One region of the Pseudoduganella sp. jia 9 genome, then DNA from elsewhere that is predicted to be linked to it. Evidence: predicted binding sites of a transcription regulator. Region 1 holds the regulator's gene; each other region holds the start of a gene.

What was found. Region 1 encodes sigma-54, which starts transcription at its own class of promoters, with help from an activator protein. Its sites were predicted from a motif close to TGGCANGNAANCTGCTTT; they were not measured.
Region 2: a site for sigma-54 is predicted at 2,132-2,149, ahead of ACY34H_RS22425 (transglutaminase family protein). Genes of this name have one in related genera too.
Region 3: a site for sigma-54 is predicted at 1,776-1,793, ahead of ACY34H_RS01150 (EDSAP-1 family PEP-CTERM protein). Genes of this name have one in related genera too.

Annotation. Positions count from the first base shown of each region.
Region 1 covers NZ_JBUPWE010000004.1:289,167-293,374, reverse strand. Annotated here, with positions in the region: gene lptA (lipopolysaccharide transport periplasmic protein LptA) at 1-406, shown strand, start outside; gene lptB (LPS export ABC transporter ATP-binding protein) at 407-1,168, shown strand; gene ACY34H_RS06205 (RNA polymerase factor sigma-54) at 1,186-2,658, shown strand; gene hpf (ribosome hibernation-promoting factor, HPF/YfiA family) at 2,766-3,122, shown strand; gene ACY34H_RS06195 (enoyl-CoA hydratase/isomerase family protein) at 3,305-4,208, shown strand, end outside.
Region 2 covers NZ_JBUPWE010000017.1:43,477-47,684, forward strand. Annotated here, with positions in the region: gene ACY34H_RS22415 (alpha-E domain-containing protein) at 1-392, opposite strand, end outside; gene ACY34H_RS22420 (circularly permuted type 2 ATP-grasp protein) at 394-1,806, opposite strand; gene ACY34H_RS22425 (transglutaminase family protein) at 2,190-4,208, shown strand, end outside.
Region 3 covers NZ_JBUPWE010000001.1:248,153-252,360, forward strand. Annotated here, with positions in the region: gene ACY34H_RS01145 (glucosyltransferase domain-containing protein) at 1-1,479, shown strand, start outside; gene ACY34H_RS01150 (EDSAP-1 family PEP-CTERM protein) at 1,837-2,793, shown strand; gene ACY34H_RS01155 (FAD-binding oxidoreductase) at 2,857-4,208, shown strand, end outside.

The DNA.
Region 1 (4,208 bases):
GAAGGCCGACAAGGCGGTGGTTACCTACACGCCGGACGGTTACCAGCTGGCCACGCTGACCGGCGGCGGCAAGAAGGTCACGTTCCGCCAGAAGCGCGACGGCGAAGGCGACCAGTGGATGGAAGGCGAAGCCGACCGCATCGAGTACGACGAGAAGGCCGAGCTGGTGAAGATGTACTCGAAGGCGAAGATCCGCCGCCTGGAAGGCAGCAAGCCGAGCGATGAGGTCGAGGGCGAATTCATCTCGTACGACAGCCGCCGCGAGTTCTTCAGCGTGCGCAATACCAGCAGCGGCGCCGACAAGCCGGGCGCCGGGCGCGGCACCATGGTGATCCAGCCGAAGCGCACCGCACCGGCGGCGCCGTCCGCAACGCAACCGCCGGCCGCGCCGGCAGCGGGGAATTAAATGGCGCAAGTGCAGGAAAACTGCAGCAGCACGCTGATCGTGCGCGGCCTGCAAAAGAGCTACGGCAAGCGCCAGGTGGTGCATGACGTGTCGTTGCAGGTGGCGTGCGGCGAAGTGGTCGGCCTGCTGGGGCCGAACGGTGCCGGCAAGACCACGTCGTTCTACATGATCGTGGGCCTGGTCGCGTCGGACGCCGGCACCATCGACCTCGACGGCACCGACATCTCCAGCCTGCCGATCCACAAGCGCGCCACCCTCGGCCTGTCGTACCTGCCGCAGGAAGCGTCGGTGTTCCGCAAGCTGACCGTGGAAGAGAACATCCGCGCCGTGCTGGAGATCCAGAAGGTCGACGGCAAGCCGCTGGGCAAGGCGGCGATCGACGAACGCCTGAACGCGCTGCTGGCCGACCTGCAGATCGAGAAGCTGCGCGAGAACACGGCGCTGTCGCTGTCCGGCGGCGAACGGCGCCGCGTGGAGATCGCCCGTGCGCTGGCGACCAACCCCCGCTTCGTGCTGCTGGACGAACCGTTTGCCGGTGTCGACCCGATCGCCGTGATCGAGATCCAGCGCATCGTGCGCTTCCTGAAGGAGCGCAGCATCGGCGTGTTGATCACGGATCATAACGTGCGCGAAACGCTGGGCATCTGCGACCGGGCGTATATCATCAATCAGGGCAGCGTACTGGCCTCCGGCCGACCCGACGATATCATTGCCGACGAGTCCGTACGCCGGGTATATCTGGGTGAACATTTCCGCATGTGACCGGGCATTAATCAGCTATGAAACAGTCTTTGCAACTGCGCACTTCCCAGCACCTCGCGCTGACGCCGCAATTGCAGCAGTCGATCCGGCTGCTGCAATTGTCCACGTTGGAGCTGCACCAGGAACTGGAACAGCTGCTGACCGATAATCCGCTGCTCGAGCGGCTCGACGACCCGCTCGACCGCTCGGTGCGCCTGCTGGGTGACGGTGCCATCAACACCGCGCAGGCCCCCGGCGAAGCGCCACCGGAAGGCGGGCCACCGCAGGATGCGCCGGCGACGCCCGAACCCGAGCCGTTCGATGGCGGTGGCGAGGGGCTCGATGCCGGCACCGGCGATACCGACTGGAGCAGTGCGGGCAGCGGCAAGGGCCCGGACGACGACGATGCCCGCCCCCAGCTCGAAGCGAGCCACCGCAGCCTGCGCGAGCACCTGATGGAGCAGATGCGCGTGACCGTGCTCGAATCGCGCGACCGGGCACTGGTGGAGCTGATCATCGATGCGCTCGACGACAACGGCTACCTCGAGGAGAGCCTGGAGGAGATCCACGCGCGGCTGCCGGAAGAACTGGAAATCGAGACCGACGAATTGCGTACCGCGCTGAAGATGTTGCAGAGCTTCGACCCGGCGGGCATCGGCGCGCGCAGTGCATCCGAATGCCTGGCCCTGCAGATCCGGCGCATGCCGAATGTGCCGCTGGTGACGCGGCGCATGGCCCTGTGCATCGTTGAAAACCACCTGCAATGGTTCGCCCAGCGCGACTTCAACAAGCTGAAGAAGGCACTCGATTGCGACGACGAAGACTTGCGCGAGGCGCAGGCGGTGATCCGCCAGTGCAACCCGCATCCGGGCGCCGCGTTCGCGGCCGACGTGTCAGACTACGTGGTACCGGATGTGGTGGTGAAGCGGGGGCGCAATGGCTGGATCGTCACATTGAACAACGATGTGATGCCCCGCCTGCGCGTCAACGCGCTGTACGCCAGCCTGCTCAAGCAGGGCAAGGGTGAAACCCAGATGAATGCCCAGCTGCAGGAAGCCAAGTGGCTGATCAAGAATATGCGCCAGCGCTTCGACACGATCCTGCGCGTGGCCCAGGCCATCGTCGAGCGCCAGAAGAACTTTTTCTCGCATGGCGCGGTGGCAATGAGACCCCTTGTGTTGCGTGAAATAGCTGATACACTGGGCCTACACGAGAGCACTATCTCTCGGGTAACAACTCAAAAATATATGCTGACTCCGCATGGCATGTTTGAGTTGAAGTATTTTTTTGGCAGCCACGTGGCAACCGAAGCTGGCGGGGAAGCATCCTCGACTGCGATCCGGGCGCTGATCGTGCAATTCACAGGAGCCGAAGACCCTAAGAACCCTTTATCCGACAGTAAGATTGCGGACATGCTGGGTGAACAAGGCATGGTGATTGCGCGACGCACTGTTGCCAAATATCGCGAAGCATTGAAAATTCCCCCGGTCAGCCTCCGCAAATCCCTGTAAGCAAAACCCTGGCAGCAAATCCTGGTAGTGCTTGGGTTCCTCTGCGCCGCCTTACTTGCTTGGTGGAGAACGCACGAACCTGTAATATCTTCTTTAGGAGTGTGTGTATGAATCTGACCATCAGTGGACACCATATCGACGTTACCCCTGCCATTCGCGAATATGTGCAGAACAAGCTGGAACGCGTCAGACGCCATTTCGATCAGTTGATCGATGTCAGTGTGATCCTGAGTGTAGATAATCTCACCGAGAAAGAGAAAAGACAGAAAGCGGAGATCAACCTGCGGATGTCGGGCAAGACCGTGTTCGTCGAAAGCGTCGCGCAGGATCTTTATGCGGCCATCGACACGCTGATCGACAAGCTGGACCGCCAGGTCATGAAGCACAAGGATAAAGTGCAGAACCACAATCATGAAACCATCAAGTACCTGAGCGAGACCGAAAATCCCGCGTCGACCGCATAACGACGGTCGCAGGTCGCAGTCCCTCGACTGCTGCAACACAAGGGCGCACGATGCGCCCTTTGTTATATGTGGCGCCTGCATGCGCGCCCTGCACACAGGTCTTGCGTACATCCCACGTTTATCCCACATGGTTCGCATCCATGGCTAGAATGAGGCCAATAACGACAACGATGCGAGACACCATGACCGACCACGTCCATATCAAGGTGCGTAACGGCACCGGCTTCATCACACTCGACCGGCCGAAGGCGTTGAACGCGCTGTCGCTCGAGATGATCCGGGCGATCACGGGCGCGTTGCTGGCCTGGCGCGACGACGAGGACGTTGCCGCCGTTGTCATCCGCAGCAGCTCCGACAGGGCGCTGTGCGCGGGCGGCGACGTCCGCTTCTTCCATGCCGCCGGCAGCGCCACGCCGCAGCGCGGCAGTGCCCTGATCGAAGATTTCTTTACCGAGGAATATGCGCTGAATTACCTCGTGCATTGCTTTCCGAAACCCTACGTGGCCGTGATGGACGGCGTGGTGATGGGCGGCGGCATGGGCATCGCGCAGGGCGGACCGCAATGCGGCGTGCGCGTGGCAACCGACCGCACCCGGCTGGCGATGCCCGAGGTGAACATCGGGCTGTTTCCCGACGTGGGTGGCAGCTATTTCCTGGCGCGTGCGCCCGGCAAGCTGGGCGTTTACCTGGCGCTCACGGCGCTGATGATCGGTCCTGCCGATGCGCTGTACTGCGGCCTGGCCGATCATTACGTTCCCGCCCCCGAGCTGCCGCTGCTGGCCGACCTGGTGGGGTCCACCGCCGGTGCCGGACTGCGCGAAGCGGTCGCCATGTTCGCCCGGCCGCTCCGCGGGGAGGCGGGCGCATCGGAACTGCAGGCGCACCGTGCACTGATCGACGACCATTTCGCGCACCGTTCGGTGACCGACATCGTCGCCTCGCTGCGCCGCGACGATCACCCGTTCGCGCAGAACGCGCTGGCCGCGATGGCGCGGCGTTCGCCGCTGATGATGCGCGTGACAGCCGAGATGATACGGCGCGGCGCAACAATGGGCATCGCCGACTGCCTGCGGATGGAGCGCAACC
Region 2 (4,208 bases), on a different contig from region 1:
GGCTGGTGCTCGAACATCCGGCTCCGCAGGTGCTGCTGCAGCTCGATCCAGGTGGTGTTCTCGGTCTCCCACACTTCAGTGGTGAGGGTGCCGCGCACGGCCCGGGCATTCTCGCGCGCCGCCGTCAGGCAGCTGGCGATCGACGAAGGATTGTCCGGATCGCGCACCATGAAGTCGATGACTTCCTTCTGCGTCAGCGCGCCGTACTTGGCGTCGAACTGGCTTTCCAGTTCCGACACGCCCAGCATGGTGCGCCAGCCCTGCTGCACGGCCAGCGGCGATTGCGGCATCAGCGAGTACTGCACGCGCACGTCGAGCATGCGGGCGGTGTTCTCGGCCCGTTCGGTGTAGCGGGCCATCCAGAACAAATGATCTGCGGTGCGGCTCAGCATGTCAGTTCTCCAGTATCCAGGTGTCCTTGGTGCCGCCGCCCTGCGACGAATTCACCACCAGCGAGCCTTCCTGCAGCGCCACGCGGGTGAGCCCGCCCGGCACCATCGTCACCGTCTTGCCCGACAGGACAAACGGCCGCAGGTCGATATGGCGCGGCGCGACGCCCGACTCCACGTACGTCGGGCAGGCCGACAGCGCCAGCGTGGGCTGGGCGATGTAGCCCGCCGGGTTGGCCAGCAGCCGCTCGCGGAACGCCTCGACCTGGGCGCCCGTCGACGCCGGGCCGACCAGCATGCCGTAGCCGCCGGCGCCGTGCACTTCCTTCACCACCAGCTCGGGCAGGTGCGCCAGCGTGTAGGCCAGGTCTTCCTTCTTCCTGCACTGGTAAGTAGGAACGTTATTGAGGATCGGTTTTTCGCCCAGATAAAACTCGATCATGTCGGGCACGTAGGGGTAGATCGACTTGTCGTCGGCCACTCCGGTGCCGATCGCGTTGGCCAGGCCCACCCGGCCGGCGCGCACCGCTTCCATCAGGCCGGGCACGCCCAGCGTGGACTCTTCCCGGAACGCGCGCGGATCGAGATAGTCGTCGTCGATGCGGCGGTAGATGACGTCGACCCGCCGCGCGCCGCGCGTGGTGCGCATCCACACGGTTTCGTCCTTGACGAACAGGTCCTGCCCCTGCACCAGCGACACGCCCATCTGCTGGGCCAGGAACGCATGCTCGAAATAGGCCGAGTTGTGCATGCCGGGCGTCAGCACGACCACGGTCGGATCGGCGCTGCCCAGCGGCGCCACGGTGCGCAGGTTATCGAGCAGCAGGTCGGGATAATGGTCGACCGGCGCCACCCGGTTGCTGGCGAACAGCGCCGGGAACAGCCGCATCATCATCTTGCGGTTTTCCAGCATGTAGGAGACGCCGGACGGCACCCTCAAATTGTCTTCCAGCACATAGAACTCGCCCTCCCCGGCCCGCACGATATCGACGCCGGCAATGTGCGCATAGATATCGGCAGGCACGTCGACGCCCTGCATGGCCGGGCGGTACTGTGCATTGTTAAGGATCTGCTCGCGCGGGATGATGCCCGCCTGGAGGATTTCCTGGCCATGATAGATGTCGTGCAGGAAGCGGTTCAGCGCGGTGACCCGCTGCACCAGGCCGGCCTGCAGCTTGGCCCACTCGGCGGCGTGGATCACGCGCGGGATGATATCGAACGGAATCAGGCGCTCCTTGCCGGCGGTGTCGCCATACACGGCAAACGTGATGCCCACGCGCTGGAAGATCAACTCGGCTTCGGTGCGCTTCTGGTCGATCTGGCCGGGTGGCTGCAACGCCAGCCAGTCCGCGAACGCCTGGTAGTGCGGGCGCACGGTTGCCTCGGTGGAATACATTTCATCGTAAAAGTTCGGCATCGATTCCTCCTCGTAGCAAGAGTGCTAACAAGAAACGTGCCAGGGGTAAGACGTCCATGTAATGACAGCGGTCGAGCCGCAGGGGTCTGTCCCCGGTAAGTGTTGGCCTGCGTGCTTGCCAGCGGCTTTTTGAGGGAACTGACCCCGGTGTTGTTCGCATGTCGAGTGCGCTGGCAAAAACTGGGGTCAGTCCCCTCAAAACGCCAACTACCGGGCTGGCGGCCAACACTTACCGGGGACAGACCCCTGAGACTCCACCGCTAACGCGCGCATCCAACACCCCTGCCCCCACCCCACCCCGCTCCAAATAGATTGCCTTTATTGCAGGTACGAATCATGCTTGATGCATCTCATACCGCGCCCCTTTCGAAAGGCACTCCCGCATGGCTATCCGTATCGCGCTGCACCACAAGACCAGTTACCGCTATGACCGCCTGGTCAGCCTGTCCCCCCATGAAGTGCGCCTGCGTCCGGCGCCGCACGCGCGCACGCCGATCCTGTCGTATTCGCTGTCGGTCACGCCGCAGGAACACTTCATCAACTGGCAGCAGGACCCGTACGGCAACTACATCGGCCGCTTTGTCTTCCCCGAAAAATCGGACACGCTCGACTTCACGGTCGACCTGGTGGCCGACATGACCGTCATCAATCCGTTCGACTTCTTTGTCGAGAAGTATGCGGAGACTTTCCCGTTCGCCTACCCGCCGCAGCTGACGGCCGAACTGAGCGCCTACCTGCAGACGGAACCTTCCAGCCCGCTGGTAATGGAATGGGTGACCGCGGCACGCCGCGACCTGCTGGCCAAGCCGATGGGCACCAACGACTTCCTGGTCGCCGTCAACCAGCGCCTGCAGCGCGACATCGCCTACCTGCTGCGCATGGAGCCCGGCGTGCAGGCGCCGGATGAAACGCTGCAGAAGCGTTCCGGCTCGTGCCGCGACACCGGCTGGCTGCTGGTGCAGATCCTGCGCGAGATGGGCCTGGCGGCACGCTTCGTGTCCGGCTACCTGATCCAGCTGCGCGCCGACCAGGAAGCACTCGACGGCCCAAGCGGCACCGACGTCGATTTCACGGACCTGCACGCGTGGACCGAGGTGTACATCCCCGGCGCCGGCTGGATCGGGCTCGACCCCACCTCCGGCATGCTGGCCAGCGAAGGCCACATTCCGCTGGCCTGTACCGCCCTGCCCTCGTCGGCGGCGCCGGTTTCCGGCTTCACGGACAAGGCCGAAGTCACGTTCTTCCACGAGATGACGGTCACGCGCATCCACGAAGACCCGCGCGTGACAAAACCGTACACGGAAGCGGACTGGCAGAAGATCGACCGCCTCGGCCAGCAGGTCGATGCGGACCTGAAGGCCCAGGACGTGCGCCTGACCCAGGGCGGCGAGCCGACCTTCGTGTCGATCGACGACATGGACGGCCCCGAATGGAACACCCAGGCCCACGGCGACAAGAAGCGCGAGCTGGCGGGCAATCTGATGCACCGGTTGAAAAACCACTTTGCGCCGGGCGGCATGCTGCACTACGGCCAGGGCAAGTGGTACCCGGGCGAACCGCTGCCGCGCTGGGCCCTGAATATCTACTGGCGCATCGACGGCCAGCCGATGTGGCTCGACGCCTCGCTGTTCTCGGATGAACACATCGACGACGGCTATGGCCCCGACGATGCCGGCCGTTTCACGACAGAGCTGGTGAAATCGCTCGCCCTGCCCTCCAACAGCGCCATCCCGGCCTACGAGGACGTGCTGCTGCAGGCACAGCGCGAGCAGGCGCTGCCGCGCAATCTCGATCCGCTGGACGCCGACCTCACCGCGCCGGAAGAACGCCGCCGCCTGGCCCGCCTGCTCGAACGCGGCCTGGGCGAGGTGGCCGGCTACGTGCTGCCGCTGAAGGCCAAGGACTACGATCCGGCCATGATCGGCACCGTCTGGCAAACGTCGCCGTGGCCGATCCGGCGCGAGAACCTGTACCTGATCGAAGGCGATTCGCCGATCGGCCTGCGGCTGCCGCTGGCCACGCTGCCATGGGTGCTGCCGGAAGAACGCGAGGACGAATACGACGTCGACCCGTTCGCGCCACGCGCCGCGCTGCCGGTCGAGGAACGCAAGAAGGAAAAGGAGAAGCGTCCGATCCTGGGCCTGGCCGCGGGCAAGGCTCCTACTGACAAAGCGGCGGACAAGGCGCGCAGGCCGGTCGTCGAACCGATCCGGCCACCCCGGCCGGCCGAACCGGCATCGCGCGACGTGATCCACACCGCGCTGTGCGTCGAAGTGCGTGCCGGCCGGCTGTACGTGTTCATGCCGCCGCTGAAACGCATCGAGGATTACCTGGCGCTGGTGAGCGCCGTCGAACGCACCGCGGCCAAGCTGGCGATGAAGCTGCGCATCGAAGGCTACGCG
Region 3 (4,208 bases), on a different contig from region 1:
AATAGTTATTTCCTGGCGAATTACTCTCCGTCCATCGATGATGAACTGGCGGCGGTGCGTTCCAGCAGCGAGATCTGGATTGCCCAGGGCCGCTTCACCACCTACCTGGTCGAGACTCTGCTTTTCCCGCAGTCGTCGATTCCGTTCAGTCCTTACCTGTTCCTGGCGATCATGCTGGCGCTGGCGCAGATGCTGCTGGTGCGTGCCCATGGCCTGGCGCCGGGCTGGCCTGTTTACGCGGCCTGCTGCCTGTTCGTCACCTATCCGACATGGTGGCTGATCGAGGAATTCTCGGCCAATGTGCCGGCCACCGGCATCGGCTTCCTGCTGGTGGCCGCCGCGCTGTCGCTGTATGCGGAAGCGACAGCGAACGCACAGCTGCGCCGTTTTTCACGCCGCAAGGCCGGCCGGCTGCTGGCCATCGGGCTATTGCTGGCGCTGTGTGCCGGTGCCTACCAGACCTTGTTGCTGCTGTTTGCCTGCGGGACGATCGGCGTGGCCTTGCGCCGGTCGATCGAAGGAACCGGCCCGTTCCCATGGCGACAGACAGCGGCGCAGCTTTTTTACGGCGGCGTCTGCCTGATTGCCGGGGCGGTGCTGTATTTCGTGTTGAACAAGCTTGCGCTGGGTGTCTCCGGCACCGAGCCGGAATACGTCGCAGGCTTCATCAATCTCGACAACTGGAAGGCGCCTTATTGGCTGGTCGGCTCGACCGCCTTGCAGGCGTGGGCGATCTATTCCGGCTCTGCCGCGCTGTTTGGTGCGGCAATGCCGGCCGCCGCGGTGGCGCTTGCCTGTGCGGCGATCGCGGTCGCCCGTGCGCGGCCTGGCGTGGCGCTGCCGAATCTGTTGCTGTTCGCTGGTCTGCTGGGCACGCCTTTCCTGCTGTGCTTGCTAACTGGCCCGACGGGCTTGCCGTTGCGCGCAATGGTCGCCTTGCCTTATGTGATGTGGCTGTGCGCGCTGCTGGCGTTTACTTGCCAGCGTGGTGTCGCCTGGATTGCCGGTCTCGTGGTATTCGCCCTGTTTCAGCTGCAAATCGTCAACCTGACTTCGCAATACATCGCCACCGCGACCCTGGTACAGCAACAGGACCGCTTCATGGGCTTCGAGATTGGCCGCCGCCTGCTGGTGCTGCGCGGCGCGGATGCGGCCGGCGCACCGATCTGGCTCGATGCCTATGGTTATGGTCCGGAGGAACGCGTGTCCCTGTTTGCCGCCGCCCAGACCAGCGTGACCCGCGGCTCCTTCTTTGGCTGGGATAAAGGCAACCTCAAGCGTATTACGGCGTACCTGCGTGTGCTTGGCTTCGACGCTGTCCGTCCGGCGCCGCCAGCCGTGCGCAGCGCGCTCGCCAGCCAGTTCGCGCAGATGCCGGTATGGCCGCACGAGGGTTCGCTGCGCCGCAGCGGGAATTATTACCTGCTCAAGTTGGGAAAAATACCGGATGCGGCGCACGTCGAACCATCCAGAAAATAAAAGCATCCTTCCCGCTCGGCGGGCGTCCAGCATTCGCCTTGTGACCGTCAGTCGCGCCAGCCGACTCGCGCTGTGCCTGTCTGGGTTTCAACGATCCAGCATTCCGGAAGTCTCGAGGCGCTGACGATTCCATAGGTCAAACTCATGGAATTTTGCGATAAATCAAGTACTACGTTGAGTCCGAATAAGTCGCAGTGCGGGGAATACGCCAATGGGGCTGTCGAAAAACTTTACAGTGAATTTGCGAAAGCGCAAGCCATTCATATAACTGGTTGATTTTGCTAAAACATTTATTCTGGCACGATCCATGCTTAATAGCACTGAGGCAAGACCAACCGATTATTTCCTGGAGAAATCATGAAACTCAAATCACTGCTCGCCGCAGTCGTTCTTTCGGCTTTCGGCGCTGCCGCGCCGGCATTTGCAGGCGTCGCCGCCATGGCGGACCTGTCCGTTTCGCAACTGCTGGTCGTTGGCGCCAACGGCCAGCCGAGCCCGCTGGCTGGCGAAATCACCATCACCCGTGATGCGCGCACTGGTACCGCGAACTCGAACTACAACGGCGCAGTGGGCGCAGGTGCTGGTCAGGGCAGTATCACCGACATCGAGACCGATGGCTCTACCGCGGCAGTGGACGTCGCCTACCGTTGCGCTGGCCCGTCGTGCGCCCCTGCAACGATCAACGGTATCTATGGTGGCAGTGCCGAGAACAACACCTCAGCGAACTTCACGCAAAACGTGGGTAATTTCGCTCTGGGCGACATGGATATTTCCGGTAACGCGCTGGCCGGCGGTGCAAGCGGCCTGACGCGTGCTGACTCTTCCGCTGATTCCGCCAACGCAGTCGGCGGCGCCAATGCCACGATCCAGAACGGTGTGTCGGTTACCACCGACTTCGTCGTGGCTGAAACGGCCCAACTGGGCTTCGCGCTGACCTATGACTCCTTCGTGCGCGTGTTCATCGACCCGCTGCTGCCGGCAAACGCCGACTCCGTTGCCACCGCCGGTATCACCTTCAGCCTGACACTGACCAATACCACCACCGGTGAACTGGTACTGCAATGGTCGCCTGCACAGCTGAACCGTGGCCTGCTGGCTGGCGCCGCATCGGAAACCGATACGTTTGACAGCTCCGGCACGGTGCTCTCCGAAGTGGCAACCCTGTTCGCGGACAACACCTACAGCCTCGTCATCACGCAAGCGTCGAACTCGTCGATCCAGCTGAACGCCGTTCCGGAACCGGAATCGCTGTTGCTCGTCGGTCTGGGCCTGCTGGCCATGGGTGTGGCCGCACGCCGCAAACGTCTGCAATAATACCGGGGGCATTTCCGCTCCAGCAAGCCCGGGCATGCCCGGGCTTTTTCCATTGGAACTTCCATGCCGAGACTCACCGCCGATACTTCGAATGTCACCGGACTGGCCCGGGCGGGCGGGCGCGTGCTGCGGCCGCGCACTTCTGCACAGGTGCAGCGCATTGTCCGGCTCGCCAATCGCGCGGGCTGGACGATCAACCCGGTCTCGACCGGACTCAACTTCGGCTACGGGGGCGCGTCGCCCGTTCGTCCCACCGATATCCAGCTTGATCTCGCCAGGATGACGTCGATCCGCAATGCGGCCGAGATTTCGCGCGGCCACCCGGTCGCGGTGATCGAGCCGGGCGTTACCCAGCAGGCGCTGTACGAGTGGCTGCAGCGGCATCATCCGGACCTGTCCTTCAACGTGACGGGCTCCGCCCGCGAAACCAGCATCATCGGCAATGCGCTGGACCGCGGCGTGGGTTACTTCGGCCCGCGCAAGGAAGACTTGTTCGGACTGGAAGTCGTCACCGGCACGGGTGAACTGATCAAGACCGGCTTTCGTCGCCTCGGCGAATCCTCGCCCCTGGCTCACAGTCATCCGTATGGTCTGGGTCCGATCCTGGATGGCCTGTTTTTCCAGGGTAATTGCGGCATCGTAACAAGCGCCTGTTTTCGCCTCGTGCCCAGGCGTCCCAAGGCCGTGGCCGTATCGCTCGGGCTGCGCGATGGGGCGCAGCTCGGCGCATTCATCGACCGGCTCGCCGAGCTGAAGCGGGAAGGCGTGATGGAATCGGTCACGCACATCGGCAACCGCCAACGCAGCCATGCTTCACTGATGTATGGCATCACCACTTATCTCGAGGAGCAATGCGGCCGCACGCCGGCAGCGGCTGCCGCGGAAGCGAAGGAGGCGCTGGCGCTGATCGCAAAGGGCGATTGGACGAGCCTCGGCGCGATCACCGGCTCGGCAGCCCAGGTGCGTGTGAACCTGGCCGAAGTGCGGCGCCGGGTCGGCGATATCGCGACAGTGCGCGTGCTGACCGAGGAAAAGCTGGGGCTGGGCTACCGGGTGATGCATGCGTTGCGTTTCCTGCGCAGCGCGCGGGCGAACGCCGCGGCCATCGCCGCGATCCGCCCCCTGCATGTGCTGGCGCTCGGCCAGCCGACCGATGCAGCAATCGACAACTTGCTGTGGCGGTTCGGCCGCAGCGATCTGCCCGCCACGCAGCTCGACAGGACAAACTGCGGCCTGATCTTCATCAATCCGGCGCTGCCGATGGATGGCGCACTGGTCGCGACGATCGTTCGCGAACTCGAGGAGGTCGCCCGGCCGTTCGAGCTATTCATGACGATCAATATCGAGACGGCCACGTCGCTGGTGGCCGTCATCAACCTGTTGTTCGACCGTGCCGATGCCACACAGGCCGCTGC